DNA from 3 places in the Paenarthrobacter aromaticivorans genome. Region 3 is predicted to be linked to each of the others. Evidence: riboswitches for the same ligand, from Rfam matches in the RefSeq annotation. Region 3 holds a riboswitch; each other region holds the start of a gene.
The links. Region 3 has a riboswitch for thiamine pyrophosphate ahead of KSW38_RS13760 (bifunctional hydroxymethylpyrimidine kinase/phosphomethylpyrimidine kinase). Riboswitches for the same ligand answer to the same signal wherever they lie in the genome.

Region 1 (7,131 bases), on a different contig from region 3:
ACCTTCAGCCGGTCAGCCAGTGCGGCGACGTCATCCGCGGACGGCACCTCGATCAAGACTTCGCCCAGGCCCAGAGTGTCCTTTCGGGGTCCAGCCCCTCGGCTGTTCCACACGTTCATCGCCATGTGGTGGTGGTACCCGCCGGCAGATACGAACAACGCCTGCCCGTGCCAGCCCGCCGTCCTCTCAAAACCCAGCGTGTCCACATAAAAATCCTGGGCGGTCTGTACGTCACCTACCTGAAGGTGCACGTGCCCGACGCCGGCTGCGGCTTCCCGCTGGCCAGTCACGGCGGCCTCACTCAAGTGTTGCTGGAGGAAACGCTGGGGCGGCAAGGCAACATTGTCCATCACCACGGTCTTCCCATCCCACTGCCACACATCGCGCGGTTTGTCGTAATAGAGCTCGATGCCGTTGCCTTCCGGATCAGTGAAGTAGAACGCTTCGCTCACCAAATGGTCAGCACTGCCTACAAAGGCGCGCGGTTCATACTCTGCCGCAGTGGCGATGGTGGCCGCCAGGGAAGGCTGGTCCTGGAACAGGATGGCCGTATGGAAAAGCCCCGCTTCCCCACGGCCTGGAATCTGCAGGCCGGCAGCGGGAGCGAGGTGGACTACAGGCTTGCCCAAGCGCCCGAGGTACAGCCCGCCATCCTGCTCGGCCACGATCTCCAAGCCCAAGGCACGCTGATAGTAGTCACTCATTACCCTCATATCGCCGACCTTGAGCATGACGGTGCCCATGGTGAGTTCGGCAGGAAGGAGATCCTGGTTGGATATCGTCGTCATGTGAAGCTCCCGGTTCATAGATGGCCGCCCTTCGGCACGTTCTACTAATCTAAATTACTTGAAGCTTCAATTTATTCCTAGTAGACCAGTTTTCCGCGCAGGACTACATGCTTCAGGCTTGCCACAGTTGCGAGGTTCTTCCTGGGATCATCCCGGCAAAGCACGACGTCGGCACTTGCCCCTTCGCTGATGCCCTCGGCTCCGAGCCACTTCCGTGCGCCCCATGTGGCGGCGCCCAGAACGGCAGTGGGCGGCAGGCCGGCGTCGTGCAGTTCCTTCATTTCGTCAGCGATCCTGCCGTGCTTGATCACGCTCCCTGCGTCAGTTCCCGCATAGATGGAAACACCGGCTTGGTAGGCCTCCAGCACCCGTTCTCGGCGCCGCTCCCAAAGCCGGGTCATGTGCTCGGCATAGACCGGAAACTTAGGTGCGGCCTGGGCGGCGATATCCGGAAAAGTCGCGATGTTTACCAACGTAGGAACAATCGGGACGGACTGCTCCACCAGGCGGGGAATATGCCGGGGCAAAAGGCCGGTTGCATGCTCAATGCAGTCAATCCCGGCGTCGAGCATGTCATCAATGGTGTCTTCAGCGAAGCAGTGGGCCGTCACCCTGGCCCCTTCGTCGTGGGCGGCGGCGATGGCATCCCTTACGACGTTCGCGGGAAACGAGGCGGAGAGGTCACCGGCACCGCGATCGATCCAGTCGCCCACTAGTTTCACCCAACCGTCCCCGTCCCGGGCTTCCTTACGGACTGTCTCCACCAGCTCGCCCGGCTCCACTTCGTGGCCCAAGCCACGCAGGTAACGCCGGCTCCGGGCGATGTGGCGTCCGGCACGAAGCAGCCGTGGGAGGTCCTCCCGCCGCTGAACCCAACGTGTATCGCTTGGCGAGCCGGCGTCACGGATCAACAATGTGCCGGCTTTTAGGTCCGCCTGTGCCTGGGCAAGAGTTGTTTGCTCATCAACCGCCCCGCCGACGCCAAGTCCAATATGGCAATGGGCGTCTACAAAACCAGGAAGGACCCACCCCTCCAGTGTGGAATCGGGCGCGGCAACGGGACGGTCGAACGTCAGTTTGCCATCAACGGACCACAGTCCGTGTCGTTGCTCGTCTCCTGCGACAAGCACAGGACCGGTGAATTCGATGATGTTGGCCATGGCAAAAGCCTAATCTGCCAGGCATGGGCCAATCCTCACGACCGGGTGTGACTGGGACGCCGATCGGAGCTGTGGTAGCTTCGTCTACGACCACACGGGGGCCCCTGCAGGGGCTGAGATCGGACTGAAGCAGTCTGCGACCGTTGAACCTGTCCGGGTAATGCCGGCGAAGGAAGTGAGTAATCCTTTGAGCACCACCAAAACACAGCACAGCTCTGCCGAAAACCAGACCAACACCAGCGAAAAAGCGGCGGAAACCGTCACGCAGTCGCTGAAGTCCCATTCGTTGGCCTGGTTGGAAGACCCGGCAAATGGTATCCGGGTCCCCGTTACGGAGATTGCGTTGGAGCCCTCCCCCAACGGTGAGGCCAACGAACCACTGCAGGTATACCGAACTGCCGGACCGGGCAGCGACCCCGTGGTGGGCCTGGAACCGTTCCGCACCGGATGGATCGAAGCCCGGGGAGATACCGAGGCATATTCCGGGCGGGAGAGGAACCTGCTCGACGACGGCAAATCAGCGGTACGCCGCGGTGCAGCATCCCAGGAGTGGAAGGGGGCGCAACCGGTGCCCCGCCGCGCCGTCGAAGGTAAGACGGTCACCCAGATGCACTATGCAAAGCAAGGCATCATCACGCCGGAAATGCAGTTTGTCGCACTGCGTGAGAATTGTGACGTCGAACTGGTACGCAGCGAAGTGGCTGCCGGGCGCGCCATCATTCCCAACAACATCAACCACCCGGAATCCGAGCCCATGATCATTGGCAAGGCCTTCTTGGTCAAAATCAACGCCAACATCGGAAACTCGGCCGTCACCAGTTCCATCGCCGAGGAAGTTGACAAGCTGCAATGGGCAACCCAGTGGGGTGCCGACACCGTCATGGACTTGTCCACTGGCGACGACATCCACACAACCCGCGAGTGGATCATCCGCAACTCCCCCGTTCCGATCGGCACTGTACCCATCTACCAGGCCCTGGAGAAGGTCAACGGCGAAGCCAACAAGCTCACGTGGGAAATTTTCCGGGATACCGTCATCGAGCAATGCGAACAGGGCGTTGACTACATGACAATCCACTCCGGAGTGCTCCTGCGGTACGTGCCCTTGACGGCAAACCGTGTGACAGGAATCGTCTCCCGCGGCGGCTCGATCATGGCGGGGTGGTGCCTGGCGCACCACGAGGAGAACTTCCTCTACACGCATTTTGATGAGCTCTGCGAAATCTTTGCCAAGTACGACGTCGCCTTCTCGTTGGGCGACGGCCTGCGTCCCGGCGCCACAGCCGATGCCAACGACGCCGCGCAGTTCGCTGAGCTCGATACGCTTGCCGAGCTGACCCAGCGCGCTTGGGAATTTGATGTGCAGGTGATGGTTGAAGGACCCGGGCATATTCCCTTCCACTTGGTCCGCGAGAACGTGGAACGCCAACAGGAACTCTGTAAAGGTGCCCCCTTCTACACCTTGGGACCGCTGGTCACGGACGTTGCTCCTGGCTACGACCACATCACATCGGCAATCGGTGCAACGGAAATTGCGCGCTATGGCACGGCCATGCTCTGCTACGTGACGCCCAAAGAACACCTTGGACTGCCAAACAAGGACGATGTGAAGACCGGTGTGATCACGTACAAGATCGCAGCGCACGCAGCGGACCTCGCCAAGGGACACCCGGGCGCAAACGAACGCGACGACGCTTTGTCCAAGGCCAGGTTCGAGTTCCGTTGGCGCGACCAGTTCGCACTGTCCCTGGACCCGGTTACCGCAGAAGCCTTCCACGACGAAACACTTCCCGCCGAACCTGCCAAGACCGCGCACTTCTGCTCGATGTGCGGACCTAAATTCTGCTCGATGCGCATCAGCCAGGACATCAGGGACGAGTTCGGTTCGGCCGAGGCGCAGGCCACCATTGCCGGGATCTACGACGGCATGCGGGAAAAGAGCGAAGAATTCCTGGCGTCAGGCGGCAAGGTGTACCTGCCTGAGCTGCAGCTTCCCCCAACCCGGACGGCGGAGACTTCAGGAAACCTTAACTGACCTCGTCCGGACAACATCGGCTACAAAAGAGCGAATAATCCGGTCTCCATCCACCGAGTCCTGGGGCCGGTGCCCTCCAGCTGCTACGCGGCGGAGGGCACCGGTGTCCTCCAGGTACCCCGCGATTTCTTCGTACAGTGGCTCCCACCCGCCCGTAAGGACGAGGGTAGGTACACCCGGAACTATGTGCAGGGGCGCCTCCCAAGGAGGTGCCTGCAGCCGGAGGCGACGTGCGGAACGGCGAGCTTCGGGCGTGTCCGGCCCGCTGGCTTCGGCCGAAAATGCACGCCTGAAGTATTCGCGTTCGTAGTCGGCGTCCTTAAGCTGGTTGCGCACGTCAAACAGCGGTTCCATGAGCGAACGATGGAATGTCGTGGCAGGCAGCTCGGCTGTCAGGGATAAACAAGCCGGTTCAACCAGTGTCAGTGAATGCATCAGGTCCGGGCGTTCAACTGCTGCGAGCATGGCGGAGATTGCACCTTGCTCATGCGCCACCACATGGCCGCCACCAGAATCCACCAGCGAAGCAACCACGATGCCGACATCCGCAGCGACGTCTGATTCCATGGGTTCAGCCACGGGATCAAAGCCGTGCCGGCGCAGGAACAGTGCGTCATATGACAGGGCCATGCCGTGCTGCTTGGGCCATGCCGAGGCGCCAAAACTCCCCAGTCCGTGGACGAAGACTACGCGCTGTTTGTGCATGGATTCACCCTAGTCCAGAGCCCTGACATCCCCGCCAAAAAGCAGTTGGCGCCGTTATGGGAATTCACAACGGCGCCAACTGTCACAGTGAGTCGGAGGTTCCGGGTTACTTGCCCAGGAACTTCTCGAAGCCCTTGGGGAGGTTCAGCGTGGACGGATCGAAGTCCGCAGCGCCCTGGCCGAACGCCGCTCCCGTGGGGGCTGCCGAGGCCGCATTGGCCCGTTTGGCCTCGGCGTCCCGGAGTTCCTGGGCTGCCTTTGCGGGGTTGCCGGAGCGCGCCTTCTTCTTCGGAGCGTTTTTGCCGCCCTTGCGGCCTCCGCCGGGGCCACCCATTCCAGGCATGCCCGGCATACCGGGCATACCGCCCTGGGCCATCTTCTTCATCATTTTCTGGGCTTGGGCGAAGCGCTCCAGGAGGCCGTTGACCTCGGAGACGTGCACACCTGAACCCTTTGCAATGCGGGCCCTGCGGGAGCCGTTGATGATTTTGGGAGCTACGCGCTCGTGCGGCGTCATGGACCTGACGATCGCCTCAACGCGATCGATTTCGCGTTCGTCGAAGTTCTCCAGCTGCTGGCGGATGTTCTGGGCACCCGGCATCATCATGAGCATCTTCTTCATGGAACCCATGTTGCGGATCTGCTGCATCTGCGCGAGGAAGTCATCCAAGGTGAAGTCTTCCTGGTCGGCGAACTTCTTCGCCATCCGGGCAGCTTCGTCCTTGTCCCAGGCCTTCTCAGCCTGTTCGATCAAGGTCAGTACGTCACCCATGTCCAGGATGCGTGAAGCCATCCGGTCCGGGTGGAAGAGCTCGAAGTCGTCCAGGCCTTCACCAGTGGACGCAAACATGACCGGCTTACCCGTGACGGATGCAACCGAGAGCGCGGCACCACCGCGGGCATCGCCGTCGAGCTTGGACAGCACGATGCCGGTGAAGTTGACGCCTTCATCAAACGCCATGGCCGTGTTGACGGCGTCCTGACCGATCATGGAGTCGATGACGAAGAGGACTTCGTTCGGGATGATCGCCTGACGGATCCTTCGCGCCTGGTCCATCATCTCGGCATCAACGCCGAGGCGGCCCGCGGTGTCAACAATCACGACGTCGTGCAGCTTCTGGCGCGCTTCTTCCACACCGGCACTGGCAACCGCCACAGGGTCACCGGCCGGGTGGTCCAGCTCGGAGGTTGCTCCCGGGTGCGGCGCGAAGACAGGGACGCCTGCGCGCTGGCCGACAACCTGAAGCTGCGTTACGGCGTTGGGCCGCTGGAGGTCGCAGGCAACCAGCATGGGGCTGTGGCCCTGCGCCTTAAGCCACTTGGACAGCTTGCCAGCAAGGGTGGTCTTGCCTGCACCCTGGAGGCCGGCCAGCATGATGATGGTGGGGCCGGTCTTGGCCAAGCGGATGCGCCGTGTTTCACCGCCGAGGATCTCCACGAGTTCCTCGTTGACGATCTTGACGATCTGCTGGCTCGGGTTCAAGGCACCGGAAACCTCGGCGCCAAGAGCCCGCTCGCGAATGCGGGACGTGAATTCGCGGACCACCGAAACGGCAACATCCGCGTCCAAAAGGGCACGGCGGATCTCCCGGACGGTGGCATCGACATCAGCCTCGGAGAGGCGGCCCTTGCCACGGAGGTTCTTGAAGGTTGCTGTCAACCGGTCAGAGAGTGAATTGAACACGCGCCGTGCACTTCTTTCGATGGTCTGCGATTGGCGGCCAGTGCGGCACGCCAGAGTCTTGACTTATTCTTGCCCCAAACAAATTTGCCTCAACCCCAACAAATCCGTGTCAACCAAGGGACTCGACTATCTAGGGTACCAAGTCGCACCTGCAAGATGGCATGCTGGCACAGTGACCAGCAAAACAACTGTGAAAACGTTGCTCATCCTCGGCGCGTCCGGGGACCTTACAGGCAGGCTGCTCCTCCCGGGACTGGCAGGGCTTATAGCCACGGGTCGGGCGCCCGGGTTGCGACTGGTGGGGGCCGGGTCCGACCCCTGGACGCCGGAGCAATGGCAGGAACGCGTCCATGGAGCATTTGCGGCCGCGTCAAAGACCGCCGATGCAAATGGACGCAACGCCTTGGCAGCTGTGGCCGGATCCACCGAATACCACCAAGTGGATGTCACTACCGACGGGCCCTTGGCGGACCTCTTGGCACGCTTGGAGGGACCCATAGCCATCTATTTCGCCCTGCCGCCCCACATCAGCCAGAAAGCGTGTGAAGTCCTCCGTCGCGAGCAAATGCCCGCTGGCACCCGCCTGGTGATGGAAAAGCCCTTCGGTTCCGGAAGCGAATCTGCACGCGAACTCAACCAAACGCTGGCCACTCTCGTGCCTGAGGACCACATCCACCGAATGGACCACTTCCTGGGCAAGGCCACTGTCCTGAATATCCTCGGCTTGCGGTTCGCCAACCGATTCCTTGAGCCTGTGTG
Region 2 (7,131 bases), on a different contig from region 3:
CGACGATGTCGGCGCGGACGTTGTAGTCAGCGAACGATTTCTCTTCGATCTCGTGGGGCGTCTCATCAGAGATGATCGTTTCCTCGGGCTCGATGGATTCGGTGCCGGTGGCGTCCGTCAGGACTTCATGGGTGTGCAATTCACTCACAGGGAGTTTCCTTATTCATTTGGGCATTGGCGCTGCATGCTCAACGGGTGGCGGAGCCGTACCGGAGCACGAACGGGCGCGCAAGCTAATCCAGTGGAAGCCGATCGCGGGCTATCTAAGTACTGGCACTGGTGACCAGCGGGCACATCTCAAGATCGCGTAGGGGCGGGCTTGTTGAGTTCAAAAATTAACTGAATCAACGACCGGGCATCCATTACTACAGGGTCAGTCTATCCTCTGGGAGCCGTAAACCCCGGATCGGCGGCAGTTCGGGTGCTGCGGAGCTTCAGGGAAGCAGGGTAAAGCGGATCTCGCGGCTGGCGATATCGGCCTTCAGGAGTTGCACCCGGACCTTCGTGCCTGATTCCAGTTCACCGTCACATCGGGCTGTCACCGCCGGTTCGGCTATCTGGATGATGCCGAAGGGCCCATTGCCGTTTCCGTTTCCTCGCCCATTGCCATTCGCCGAGCCGTTGGAGGGCTTGGAACCGGAGATGACGACGGCGTCGAACTCCTCGCCGATGTGGTTCGCCACGAGTGCAGCTTCCACGGTGTCCATGGCCAGACGCTCAAGCCGCCCGGCCAGTTGGTCGGATGACGCCATGATCTCAGGCAGGGATGGAAGTGCTTCCCGCGCCCACGACGGGATCTGGTGGCCATTGCTGAGGGCCTCGCAGATCACCAGGACAAAGCGGTCGATGAGGCGACGCAAAGGGGCAGTCGTGTGGGCATAGGGCGCGCCGATGGCTGACTGCAGAATGTTGGGTGGAAGTTCGCCGTCGAAAGGCGTGTATCCAGCGCCGCGGAAGAGTGTGCCTGCCGAGTGCAGGATGGCAAGCTGTTTGGGATCCGAAGCGTCAAGTGTCCGAAGGTACTCACCGTAGGTGACCTCGCCGTCCCAGGGTTTTCCGAGAGCCTTGGTCTGGCGTTTGAAATGGAGCAGTGACCGTTCATCCGGTGCCGGCATGGTGCGCAGGATGCCCACTTTTCCGTCGAGCATTAGTTGGGCCGCTGCCATCCCGGTCATGAGGGATATCTGCGCGTTCCAGTCCTCCACAGGCAGGGACGGCGCGGCCACAATCCTGTAGCCCCCGCCACCGGTCGCCTGGACGATTTCCTGCTCCGGCATGTTCAGGTTGGCGCCACCGCGGAGTCGTTCCAGTTCAACGCGCTTCAGGCCAACCTCCTTAAGGAGTTCAAGGACCGCTGGGGCTGTGCCGGCATCGATCAGTTCCTGGGCACCTTTGTAACTGAGCTTGGCGCGACTACGGACGGTGCCACGGGCCACGGACGTGGTGGATACCTCCGCGTTGTGGTCCAGTTCGAAGGCCCACACGAAAGCGCTGCAGTCTTGGCCAGCCAGCAGGCTTCCTGCGTTTTCGCTGATAACCTCCGGGTGCAGCGGGATCCTCCCGTCAGGAGCGTAAAACGTTTGTCCCCGTTGCCGGGTTTCGGCATCGAGCGCCCCGCCGGGAGCCACAAAGGATGGCACGTCCGCGATTGCGTAGAGGACTTTGTAACCGTCACCGGCACGTTCAATGAATACCGCTTGGTCCAGGTCGGTGGACGTGGCTGGATCGATGGTCACAAACGGAATGTCCCTGAGGTCACGGTCCGGCAGCGTGTGGTTTTCTACTGCTTTCCGGGCTTCCGCCACGGCTTCGGCCGGATACTCGCCCGGGAGCTCCAGTTCGGTCCGGAGGGCTGCAAATGCCTCCGCGAGCTGGTCCGACGAGTCGTCGACGTTGGGCGAAATCCGATGATGTGACACGAAAATCAGGTTAGCCCGAAATCGCTGGATAGTCTTGGACCATGAGCACTTCCTTGGACGATAATGCTCGTGTCCAGCGCCTCTCCTCGGAGCTGTTGGGAGCCATGGCATACGGCGAGCTCTCGGCGTTTGGCCGGCTGTCTTTCGACTCCCGGTACGCTCCCACGCTCCATGACAGGGCAGTGCTGGCGAAGATCGCTGTGGGTGCCTACGGAAACTTCGCCATGATCAGCAGCCGGCTCTCGGAGATGGGACTCGACGCCGAAGAGGCCATGCTTCCGTTCCAGCGTTCGTTTGACCACTTCCATGAGCGAACGAGGCCAGCGGACTGGTTTGAATCCGTCATGAAGGCGTATGTGATCGACACCGTGTCTTCGGACTTCTACCGCATGGTCGCCTCATTCCTTGATGCCGGGACGCAACTCTTTGTCCAGAAGGTTGCCTCCGCCGACCAAGCCACGGAAGTGCTCCGTATCCTCCTGCGGCGCGCACTGGCGGATGACCCGCGCCTGTCATCGCGACTGGCTTTGTGGGGTCGCCGCCTTGTCGGTGAGGCACTTACCCAAGCCCAACGAGTCGGCATGGAACATCCCGACCTGGGACCGCTCCTCAAGGCCGGAGGGGATGCCCGAGCAGCAGTCAGGGCACTCACCGCTGAGCTTGCCGAGCGGCACGGGCGCCGGATGTCGGGGCTTGGACTGACGGCTTAGGCTTCGACCCGCCCTAGCCGCCGCCCAAGTCCGAGCCGACTGTCTAGCCGGCGTCGAGGGCTCCCAGCAGCGCCTTGCCTGCCGCCGTCGGGTCCTCCGCTTCAGTGATGGCCCGCACGACGACGATCCGGCTCGCTCCTGCGGCAACCACCTGTTCAACGTTGCTGAGGTCGATGCCACCGATCGCGAACCAGGGAAGCAGCACGCCACCAACAGTTTCCTCGTCTGCGCGTTTTACGGCTTCCGCGGCATATGTGACCAGGTCCAGCCCAACTGCGTCACGACCAGGCTTTGTGGGCGTTGCCCACACCGGACCAACACAGAAATAATCCAGTCCACTCCTGCCAGGGGAGGCCGTTATGGCGGCGTCAACCTGCTCCGGCGTATGGGTGGAGAGGCCGATCACGGTGCGGTCGTGGAGGAGGTGACGTGCGGCGCGCAGGGGGATGTCCTTTTGCCCGATATGGAACACCGGAGCCCCGGAAATACTGGCAACATCGGCGCGGTCGTTGACGGCCCACAGCCGCCCGTGCCGTTGGGCAACGTCGTGCAGAACCTCCAGGACCTCAAGCTCTTCGGCGGCCTCGAGCGTCTTGTCGCGAAGCTGGATGATGTCTACGCCGCCCTCGAACGCGGCGTCGACGAAGTCTTCAAAATCGCCCTGCCGTTTGCGGGCATCGGTGCACAAGTAGAGACGGGCAGTGGTGTGGACATCATGCTGGGTCATGGAAACCAGAGTAGTTCCTCTAAACTGGGCACGTACTGCGGGAGCCGTGACAGCGTCATATGACCGTCCGGCTGAGAGGGCTTCAGCGCCGACCGCTTGACCTGATCCGGCTAATACCGGCGTAGGGAAGGAAACATATGGCAGAATCCCGCCAAAACCCCTTGCATGCAGATGTGGCCGTGATTGGTGGCGGCATCATTGGCCTTGGCATCGCGCACGAAGCCCGCCGCCAGGGCCGCTCCGTGGTCCTCATTGATCCCACCCCTGCATCGGGTGCGACGTTCGCTGCCGCCGGGATGCTGGCTCCGGTGAGTGAGCTCCACTACCAGGAGGAAGACCTCCTGGAACTCATGCTGGAATCCTCGCAACTGTGGCCCGCTTTCATCCGGAGCGTCCAGGGCAGCGAATCAGCCACCGGATACCGCACGACGTCGACCATTGCCGTTGGTGCCGACGCCGCGGACCGTCGCGCGCTGGCAGACCTCCGCATCGTGCAGCAGGCCGCGGGGCTGCACGTGGAGCCCTTGTCATTGCGGGAAGCGCGTGAGCGTGAGCCTCTGCTGAGCCCACAGATCTCCTGTGCCTTCGACATACCAGCCGATCACCAGGTGGATCCTCGGCGCCTTGCACGATGCCTCCTGGAAGGATTGTCAGCCCACGGACCAAGTGATGCAACGTGGGTTTCCGGGGCTGAAGACGGTTTCGCCCTGCCGTTCCAAGCATCCCGGTTGCTCTGGGATGGGGACCGGGTCTCGGGGGTCGAACTGTATCCCGGCACCAAAACGGACTCCGGCGTCGTCATTTTGGCTTCGGAGACTGTAGTGGCCTGCGGACTCGACGCAGCAAGGATCGGCAATCTCCCCGAGGGCCTCAATCTGCCCCTGCGGCCCGTTTATGGCGACATTCTCAGGCTGCGCGTTCCCCAACACCTCCAGCCCCTGATCACATCCACCGTCCGGGGCATGGTCCGCGGGGTGCCGGTCTACATCGTGCCCCGGGATGATGGCACGGTGGTGATTGGAGCCACCCAGCGCGAGGACGGACTATCGGTATCCACCAATGCAGTGTCCGCCGGTGGCGTCTACCAACTGCTGCGGGATGCACAGGTGTTGGTTCCGTCGGTAGCGGAACTGGAACTGTTGGAGGCGACAGCTCGCGCACGGCCCGGGACTCCTGACAACGCACCATTACTGGGACGCGTTACTGGGCCCGAAGGCACTATCGACGGTCTCGTGATCGCAACCGGGTTCTTCCGCCACGGCGTCCTGTTGACGCCTGTGGCCGCCAAAATCGTAGGCGGGCTGATCAGCGGCTCAGCCGACCCCCGATGGTCCATTTTCCGGCCCGATCGATTCACGGCAACGCGGGATCACCGCCTCCAACCAGCAATCAAGGACACACCATGAACATCAAACTCAACGGCTCCGATCACGCCGTGGCGGACGACGCATCAGTCAGCACGCTGGTCAGCGCCATCACAGGCCGCGTCCTGGACCACCGGGGACAGGCAGCCGACGGCGGCAAGCTGGGTGTCGCCGTCGCACGTAATTCCGAGGTAGTGCCGCGCAGCCAATGGGCAGCGACTGCGCTCGCCGATGGAGACGAACTCGAACTCGTAACCGCAGTCCAGGGAGGCTGAAAATGACCGCAGCAAATACTGAGATCCGCACTGATGCTTTAGTGATCGACGGCGTCGAATTCGGCTCCCGCCTGATCATGGGTACCGGTGGTGCGCCGAGTCTGGATGGGCTGGGAGCAGCCCTCCTGGCGTCAGGAACGGAACTGACCACTGTGGCAATGCGGCGATACTCACCGGCCGAGACAGGTTCACTGTTTCAACTCCTGCTGGATCACAACATCCGGGTCCTGCCCAACACCGCTGGCTGTTTTACTGCCAAGGACGCAGTGATGACGGCAGAGCTCGCCCGGGAGGCGCTGGAGACGGACTGGGTGAAGCTGGAAGTCATCGCCGATGAACACACGCTCCTTCCGGACGCGGTGGAACTCGTGGAGGCAACGGAACAGCTGGTGAACCGTGGCTTCAAGGTCTTCGCCTACACCAATGACGATCCTGTCCTTGCGCTCCGGCTGGAAAACCTGGGTGCCACGGCAGTCATGCCCCTCGGCTCGCCTATTGGGACGGGGCTGGGCATCCTGAACCCGCACAACATCGAACTGATCGTGTCCCGGGCCTCCGTGCCGGTAGTGCTTGACGCCGGCATCGGGACCGCCTCTGATGCCGCGCTTGCCATGGAGCTGGGCTGCGATGCTGTCCTGCTGGCAACAGCTGTGACCCGTGCGCAGAATCCGGTGCAGATGGGCGAAGCCTTCAAACACGCGGTGATCGCCGGTAGGCTGGCCAAGCAGGCAGGCCGTATCCCGCGCCGGGAGCACGCCCTCGCGTCATCGGCCATGGAAGGCCGGGCAGAGTTCCTCTGAATGAAGGAGCCGTTGTGGCTGACAGGAAAGAGCCATTGACCCAGGTCGCTATGGAGGCCGCCCTCAAGGACCTTCCGGACTGGAGGCTCCAGGACGGCCTGGTGACGGTGTTCAAAACCTCGACGGCGGCGGACGCCTTGGCGCTCATTGCCGCCATTGGCCAGATCGCCGAGGAACAGAACCACCATCCGGATCTTGACTGGCGTTACAACAGGGTGTTCCTGCGTTACGTTTCCCACGACGCCGGCGGCCAGGTGACCCAACGCGACGTCGCCGCTGCGGCCGCCGTGAGCGAGGCCGCAGCCGCATCAGGTGCCGCGGCGCAGCCGGATCGCTACCCAGGAGCTTGAACGGGACAGAAGGTTAAATGGCTCTGGCCATCACCCACGGGTGATGGCCAGAGCCATTTAAGACTGAACAGCGTCGTTTGAGAGCGACCAGCGCCTAGAGCCTCAGGGCTTTGGTGAGGGCGGCGGTGTCATGCTGGGTGCGCTTGCGGCCCAGAAAGACCACAACGGCAATCGCGATGACCGTCCCCAACACGATAGGGAGGATCCAGGGGATCCAGGTCAGCCCGGGCTGGTAACCAAAGCCGGCCATGATGAAAGCTATCCAGCTCAGCACGCCCACGGTTGCCGAAACGCCCGCCGGCAATGCAACGCCGTACTTGCCGTGTCGCTTGTCATTTGCCCACACGATGAAGCCTGTAGCGATGGTGGCAAGAACCACCACAACGAGTGAAAGCATGGAGACTCCTTAGCGGCAGCTGTAGCCGGGAACCGCTAGAGTGCGCCGAAGCCGACGCGGCGGACTTCCTCGGCACCAATTTCAACGTAGCCCAACACGCTGCCCGGAACGATGATCTGGCGGCCCTTCTCATCCGTGAGCCGCAGGTCCGAACCCTTGGAGATGGCCTCTCCGACGATCTTGGCTACAGCATCAGCATCGAGTGCGGATTCGAGCACAATTTCACGGCCAACATTCTGAATGCCGATCTTTACTTCCACAGCAAGGCCTCCAAGCCAATCAAGTTTTAAGTCAGTCCTCTATTTGTAGCCTAGGACTCTTTGGGGAATCGACTGATTCCGCGCCAAGCTAAACGATAGATCAGATCACTGGCTACATCGAGGTCCAGGTTTCCATCGGTTTCCAGCCAGTAGCGGGCGCTGACCTGCGCCATTCCTGCCAGTCCCCGGCCCAGGAGCTGTGCCTCCAGAGGAGGCAATTTGGTGTCCTCGGCGATGACGTGGGCCACGGCGTCGGCGAACGTTTTGTTGAACGTCTCCAAGCGCGAGCTGACATCGGGGTCATTAATGAGGTCAGACTCGAAAACCAG
Region 3 (7,131 bases):
CCACGGACGCCTTGTCCCAGCCTGCGCCGGCCACCCCGGGCCCCGTTCCTGCAGAAGCAGATGTTCCTGCAGGGGCTGACGTTTCTCCAGAAGGCGTCCCCGCAGAAGACGTTTCTGCGGAAGGCACCTCCGCAGAAGGCACTGTTCCCGCCGAGGAAGAGTCTGAAGCATCCGAGGAGTCCGCCCCCGGTTCAACGTCTTTGTTCCTGGAGCCGGTCTCCATTACGTCCATGATCTTCCAGGCCCCTGACCTCAGCACTGTGACGCGTCCGGCCGTCGAGGAAAAGGCCGAAGAGGCTGAAGACGAAACTGCGGAAACCCGGTCAACTGACGAGCTGGAGGATTCCAGCAGCCGTCGTCGTCGCCGGAGCCGCGGCCGGCGGGGCCGCCGCGGAACGGAACGCGATGAGACCGATTCCGAAGACGGCGCTGAGACTGAGGATGAAGAAGATGCTCCGGCAGCGGAAGCGCTCGAAGAGGGCGTCACGTCGCGTCGTCGCCGGCGTCGCCGCAGGGGTGACCAGGATCTTGAACTGACTGGCGGGTCCGACGACGACCCACCCAACACGGTGACCCGTGTCCGCGCGCCCCGCCCGATCACTGAGACGGCCCCGTCAAACCGGGTTACCAGCGTTAAGGGTTCCACCAGGCTTGAGGCTAAGAAGCAGCGCCGCCGCGAGTCCCGCGAGACCGGACGCCGCCGCCAGGTAATTACAGAGGCTGAGTTCCTTGCCCGCCGCGAGTCCGTGGATCGCCAGATGATCGTCCGCCAGCGCGACGACAGAATCCAGATCGCGGTTCTTGAAGACGGCGTATTGGCTGAGCACTTTGTGTCCAAGACCCAGCAGGACTCCCTCATTGGCAACGTGTACCTGGGCAAGGTCCAGAACGTCCTGCCCTCTATGGAGGCTGCTTTTGTTGACATCGGACGGGGCCGCAATGCGGTGTTGTATGCCGGTGAAGTGAACTGGGATGCAGTAAACCTTGAGGGCCAACCGCGCCGGATCGAGAATGCGCTGAAGTCCGGCGATTCCGTCCTGGTGCAGGTTACCAAGGACCCCGTTGGCCATAAGGGCGCCCGCCTCACCAGCCAGATTTCCCTTCCGGGCCGCTACCTTGTGTACGTGCCGGGCGGTTCCATGACCGGTATCTCGCGCAAACTGCCCGACGTCGAACGCAACCGCCTCAAGCGCATCCTCAAGGACCGCTTGCCGGAGAACGCCGGCGTCATTGTGCGCACGGCCGCAGAGGGTGCTTCCGAGGAAGAACTGACGCACGACATCAACCGTTTGCGCGCGCAGTGGGAAGGCATTGAAGGGCAGGCGTCCTCCACCAAGGTGCTGGCCCCGGAATTGCTCTACGGCGAGCCTGACCTGACCATCAAGGTGGTCCGGGATGTCTTCAATGAAGACTTCTCCAAGCTGATCGTTTCCGGCGACGACGCGTGGGACACCATTGAGGCTTACGTCACCTACGTTGCTCCCGACTTGGTGGGCCGCCTTGAGAAGTGGACCAAGGATCAGGACATCTTTGCTGCCTGGCGGATCGACGAGCAGATCCACAAGGCACTGGAGCGCAAGGTTTTCCTTCCGTCTGGTGGTTCCCTTGTCATCGACCGCACCGAAGCCATGACCGTGGTGGACGTCAACACAGGTAAGTTCACCGGCAGCGGTGGAAACCTGGAAGAAACCGTCACCAAGAACAACCTTGAAGCGGCCGAGGAAGTAGTTCGCCAGCTGCGCCTGCGTGATATCGGTGGCATCATCGTCATCGACTTCATCGATATGGTCCTCGAATCGAACCGTGACCTGGTGCTCCGCCGATTGGTGGAATGCCTGGGCCGTGACCGCACCAAGCACCAAGTGGCCGAAGTGACGTCGCTGGGCCTGGTGCAGATGACGCGCAAGCGCATGGGCACAGGCCTGCTTGAGGTGTTTGGTGAGCAGTGCGAGCACTGCGCCGGGCGCGGTGTCGTCACCCATGACGAGCCCGTGGAACACCGACGCGCCAACGTCGTTGCTGCCGAGCACCACCGTCCGCACGCCGAACCCCAACAGCCTGCTGCGCGCACGGATCGCAAGCGTCGCCGTGGGAAAGGTGGGGGAGCCGCAATGGCCGAAGTGCCCCCTACGCTCCACAGCACGCCTGCCGCCCCCGCGGCTCCGGCGGCCACTGAGTCCGTGGACCCGGTCCGCCAGGCCAAGGCTGAGGCCACCAGGGCAGCTCTTGCCACCATCGCCGCCGCAGCGCATGCCGCCCACTTGCACGATGATGAGGTTCACCGTGCGGAGGAGCAAGCCCGCGCAGGAGGCCAGCAGGGTCACACGGATGAATCCGCCCCTGAAGCTGCAACCGGCGATGCCGGGGTACCGGCTGCACGTGATGCCGCCAGTCATGACGCTGCGGTTCGGGAAGCACGCTCCACCCCAGTTCTGCGTTTCGGTGGCGAAGAAGTGGCTCTTCCGTTTGTGGAGCACCACGAGGAATCACCTGCCGGCAAGCCGGCCATGAGCCTGGACCTGTTGGCAGAGGCATTTTCGCACCTCGGTGCCGCACCGGCTGCAGAGGAAGAGGCGTCTTCGGTTTCCGAACCTGCGACTGCTTCCGCGGTTTCCCCGGCCAGTTCTCCTGCTGTCACTGAGGATGAGCACGATCATTCATCGCGTTCCCGTGGCCGTCGCGGCCGAAGGAACCGCAGTGCCAGCAGGGCGCAGGGTGCCGCCAACGAAACCAGTGTGGAACATCACGACGTAACTGCTGCCGCCGCAGGTGGATCGGCCCATGAGGCCAAGGCGCCGGCAGCAGAAGAGCCTGCCAAAAAGAAGGTAGCTGACGAGCCCATCATCCTTGGGGTGGGAGTTCCTGCTTCCGAGTTGTAAGCACGGCACACGCCACTAAGCAGTGACATGGTCGTAGAGCAATAAGAGTCCCGCAGCATCCGTTTCGGCGGATGCTGCGGGACTCTTTCGTTGCTGCCAGTCACATCCATTCCCGGAGGCCGTCCGGTTCCCGGGCCGACGGGCTTACGGGCTACGCTAGGAAACTGACACGGGGTGCCGGGCACTGGGCCTGGCTGAGATCCAGACCCGTTGAACCTGTCCGGTTAGCACCGGCGAAGGGATGTCCACCATGGCTTCATCGTCGAATTCCGCCGTCTACCCCGTTGGTATCGGAGCAGTTCCGGCCCGGCCACATCCGCGTGTGCTCAGCATTGCAGGCTCGGATCCTTCTGGCGGCGCCGGAATCCAGGCAGACCTGAAGAGCATCGCAGCGCACGGTGGCTATGGCATGGCTGCCATTACGGCTTTGACGGCCCAAAACACCCTGGGCGTCAGCGCTGTTCATGTTCCGCCCGTGGAGTTCCTCCGTCAGCAACTGGACGCGATCAGTAGCGATATTGACATTGATGCGGTCAAGATCGGGATGTTGGGTGACGCGGCCGTCATCGACGAAGTCCGCAGTTGGCTCGAAGAGGTGCGTCCCGCCGTCGTGGTCCTTGACCCGGTGATGGTAGCCACCAGCGGCGACCGTCTTCTGCATGAGACCGCCGAAGCATCTCTGCGCAGCCTCTTGCCGTTGGCGGATCTCATCACCCCAAACCTTCCCGAACTGGCGATGTTGTTAGGTGAGCCAGAAGCCCCGGACTGGGCGACGGCGCTTGACCAAGGCAAGCGACTGGCTGCTGAGTGCGGAACGACCGTTTTGTTGAAGGGTGGCCACTTGGCAGGAAACGACTGTCCGGATGCGCTGGTCAACACGAGCGGTTTGCTGCGCCAGGACGTCATCGAGGTGCCGGGGACCCGAGTGGATACCAGGAACAGCCACGGAACAGGGTGCTCGCTTTCCTCGGCATTGGCCACGGTCCAAGCCCGCACGGACGATTGGGAGGCATCGCTCCGCGAGGTCAAGCCGTGGCTGCTGCAGGCCCTCGCGACGGCCGACGGCCTCAAGGTAGGCAAGGGTAGCGGGCCGGTCCACCACTTCCATCACCTGGAGCCAGCGCTGAATCCTGCCGGGAAATCCGGCGACTTTGCCGCGCGGCTGTGGGCCGAAGCTGTACCTGAATTGGAGGCAATATACGGCCTCGCTTTCATTCAGGGCCTGCAGTCGGGGCGTCTGCCGGAGCCCCAGTTCAATTACTACCTCGCCCAGGACGCCATCTACCTGAACGGCTATTCCCGGGTTTTGGCGCGTGCGGGTGCGCTTGCCCCCACGGAAGAAGAACAGCTCTTCTGGGCAAAATCATCGCAACTCTGCCTTGAGGTCGAGTCCGAACTCCACCGGGACTGGCTGAGCACGCGTCCGGCTTCAACAGAAACCGGACCCATGACAAGGTCGTACGTGGACCACCTGCTGGCGACATCGGCTTCGGGCAGTTACGCCGTTTTGCTGGCGGCAATCCTGCCCTGCTACTGGCTGTACGCGGAGGTAGGGCAGCAACTTCACGCGGCGTATGTCCAAGCCGGCGCTCCCAGCGACCACCCTTATGCCGCATGGCTGAAGACATACGCGGACGAGGAGTTTGCTGCCGCAACCCGGAAGGCGATCGACTTTACCGATGCTGCGGCAGCTGGCGCCTCTGCGCAGGAACGCAAGGCCATGGTTGAGGCCTTCGCCCAGTCCTGCCGCTACGAAACGGCCTTCTTCGATGCCCCCAGGCTCTTCGCCTAAGCAGGGTTTCCGAGGTTGCCGAGTGGAACAAATCCACAAAGCTCCAGCGCGTCGCGGGCCAAACCGCAGTATCGCCGTGCAAATCCTGTAGGCTGTATGGGCACGGTGCCGGGAGAGTCCGTTACAACTGGTGGCGCAAGTCACTCGATAGCCTCCGGACCCGGCCTCATTTGCAGCTGAAGGTCAAACTAGCGTAATCTTGATCTTCGGTGCTTACGCCAACACTTGGGTTATGCCCCTTGGAATTGTTCATGGGATGACTCGCGGGCTTCGATCTGAAGTCCACGGCGTTGAGGCACAGCGCGAACCAAGCCTGATTCCGGTTCAAGGTTCCGCACGCAAATTTAGTAAGAAACGTCGAGAGAAGTGAGTACCCAAGTGGTGTACGCGATTGTCCGCGCAGGCGGCCGCCAAGAAAAAGTTTCCGTTGGAGACTACGTAACGCTGAACCGCGTCCCCGGTGGAGCCGGCAGCACGCTTGAGCTGCCCGCCTTGCTCCTGGTTGACGGCGACAAGGTCACGTCCGCTGCCGCGGACCTGGCCAAGGTCACGGTCACGGCTGAGATCCTTGAGGACCTTCGCGGTCCCAAGATCGTCATCCAGAAGTTCAAGAACAAGACCGGCTACAAGAAGCGCCAGGGTCACCGTCAGGAACTGACCAAGATCAAGATCACGAGCATCAAGTAACTTTCGTTACTCTGTTCAGATTTTCAGTTTCCCCAGAAATTTAGAGGCAGGCATTTCACATGGCACACAAAAAAGGCGCGAGCTCCACTCGCAACGGTCGTGACTCCAACGCACAGCGCCTCGGCGTCAAGCGTTTCGGTGGCCAGGTAGTTTCCGCAGGCGAGATCATCGTTCGCCAGCGTGGAACCCACTTCCACCCGGGTGCAGGCGTCGGCCGCGGTGGCGACGACACCCTGTTCGCACTCGAGGCCGGTGCGGTTGAGTTTGGTACTCGCCGCGGTCGTCGCGTAGTGAACATCGTTGCTGCTGCAGCTGCAGAGTAACAACAAGTTCTGAACCGGTGGAGCGGGCCAAACGGCCCGCTCCACCGTTCTTTTAACCGCATTACAATCGATTAGGGCGCTTATGGCGCTCTGGTTTTTGCAACAGCGCTGGCAACAGCAAGAGGAGATTCACGTGGCGAGCTTTGTAGACCGGGTAGTCCTGCACGTATCCGGCGGAACCGGCGGCCACGGCTGTGTCTCTGTCAAGCGGGAAAAGTTCAAGCCACTCGGTGGTCCTGACGGCGGCAACGGTGGCAATGGTGGAGACGTCATCCTTCGGGTTTCCGCGCAGACCACCACCCTGTTGGACTATCACCACGCCCCCCACCGCCACGCCACCAACGGTGGCCCTGGCATGGGCGATTGGCGCGGCGGCAAGAACGGCGAAACCTTGATCCTTCCTGTGCCGGACGGCACCGTGGTGAAGACCAAGGACGGCGAAGTCCTGGCTGACCTCGTTGGCGAGGGCACCGAATATGTTGCGGCTGCAGGTGGCCAGGGAGGCCTTGGAAATGCCTCGCTTTCGTCCCAGAAGCGCCGTGCGCCCGGCTTTGCGCTGCTGGGCATCGAAGGCGAATCCAGCGACATCGTCCTGGAGCTGAAGTCCATCGCCGATATCGCTTTGGTCGGATTCCCGTCCGCAGGAAAGTCCAGCCTCATTGCAGCGATGTCAGCTGCACGGCCCAAGATTGCCGATTACCCCTTCACCACTCTCATTCCCAACCTTGGCGTTGTCCAGGCCGGCGACATCCGTTTTACTATCGCGGATGTGCCCGGACTGATCGAGGGCGCCAGCGAGGGCAAGGGCCTTGGCCACAACTTCCTGCGCCACGTGGAGCGCTGCGCGGCCCTGGTGCACGTCCTGGACTGCGGAACCCTGGAATCGGACCGTGATCCCCTCTCCGATCTGGCGATCATTGAGGCGGAACTGGAGAAGTACGCCGTTGACATGAGCTATGCCGGCGTCGACGGCGAGGTTGTGCCCTTGAATGAACGTCCCAAGCTTGTTGTCCTGAACAAGGTGGACCTTCCTGACGGCAAGGACATGGCCGAGTTCGTCCGGCCCGACCTCGAAGCACGCGGCTACCGGGTCTTCGAAGTCTCGGCAACCAGCCATGAAGGCCTGCGCCAGCTTGGCTTCGCCATGGCTGAGATCGTCAAGGCCGCACGGGACGCGGTTGAGACTGCGCCTCCCAAGGTTGCCCCGCCCATCCTTCGTCCGCGTGCCGTCAACGAGAGCGGATTCCGGATCCGCCGCGAGGAAAAGAACCTCGAACCGTTGTTCCGCGTCCTTGGGGAGAAGCCTGTCCGCTGGGTCAAGCAGACCGACTTCACCAACGAGGAAGCCATCGGCTACCTGGCTGATCGCCTGGCCAAGCTTGGCGTCGAGACTGAGCTCTTCAAAGTTGGTGCCAAGCCTGGCGATACCGTGGTCATCGGTGAGGACGAT

Region 1: it holds a riboswitch for thiamine pyrophosphate, as region 3 does, so the genes downstream of both, thiC (phosphomethylpyrimidine synthase ThiC) here and KSW38_RS13760 (bifunctional hydroxymethylpyrimidine kinase/phosphomethylpyrimidine kinase) in region 3, are expected to answer to the same signal.
Region 2: it holds a riboswitch for thiamine pyrophosphate, as region 3 does, so the genes downstream of both, KSW38_RS08285 (FAD-dependent oxidoreductase) here and KSW38_RS13760 (bifunctional hydroxymethylpyrimidine kinase/phosphomethylpyrimidine kinase) in region 3, are expected to answer to the same signal.

What each region holds. Positions count from the first base shown of each region.
Region 1 covers NZ_JAHOPC010000003.1:17,505-24,635, forward strand. The annotation lists gene KSW38_RS06780 (VOC family protein) at 1-788, opposite strand, end outside; gene KSW38_RS06785 (amidohydrolase family protein) at 866-1,948, opposite strand; TPP riboswitch at 2,033-2,140, shown strand; gene thiC (phosphomethylpyrimidine synthase ThiC) at 2,136-3,983, shown strand; gene KSW38_RS06795 (alpha/beta fold hydrolase) at 3,966-4,688, opposite strand; gene ffh (signal recognition particle protein) at 4,795-6,372, opposite strand; gene KSW38_RS06805 (glucose-6-phosphate dehydrogenase) at 6,545-7,131, shown strand, end outside.
Region 2 covers NZ_JAHOPC010000003.1:360,809-367,939, reverse strand. The annotation lists gene KSW38_RS08305 (DEAD/DEAH box helicase) at 1-148, opposite strand, end outside; gene KSW38_RS08300 (RNB domain-containing ribonuclease) at 435-1,919, opposite strand; gene KSW38_RS08295 (ferritin-like fold-containing protein) at 1,961-2,629, shown strand; gene thiE (thiamine phosphate synthase) at 2,673-3,356, opposite strand; TPP riboswitch at 3,384-3,501, shown strand; gene KSW38_RS08285 (FAD-dependent oxidoreductase) at 3,494-4,762, shown strand; gene thiS (sulfur carrier protein ThiS) at 4,759-4,995, shown strand; gene KSW38_RS08275 (thiazole synthase) at 4,998-5,795, shown strand; gene KSW38_RS08270 (4a-hydroxytetrahydrobiopterin dehydratase) at 5,810-6,145, shown strand; gene KSW38_RS08265 (cytochrome c-type biogenesis protein) at 6,240-6,542, opposite strand; gene KSW38_RS08260 (DUF3107 domain-containing protein) at 6,578-6,802, opposite strand; gene KSW38_RS08255 (TetR/AcrR family transcriptional regulator) at 6,853-7,131, opposite strand, start outside.
Region 3 covers NZ_JAHOPC010000008.1:60,574-67,704, forward strand. The annotation lists gene KSW38_RS13755 (Rne/Rng family ribonuclease) at 1-2,879, shown strand, start outside; TPP riboswitch at 3,040-3,138, shown strand; gene KSW38_RS13760 (bifunctional hydroxymethylpyrimidine kinase/phosphomethylpyrimidine kinase) at 3,130-4,671, shown strand; gene rplU (50S ribosomal protein L21) at 5,050-5,358, shown strand; gene rpmA (50S ribosomal protein L27) at 5,418-5,681, shown strand; gene obgE (GTPase ObgE) at 5,815-7,131, shown strand, end outside.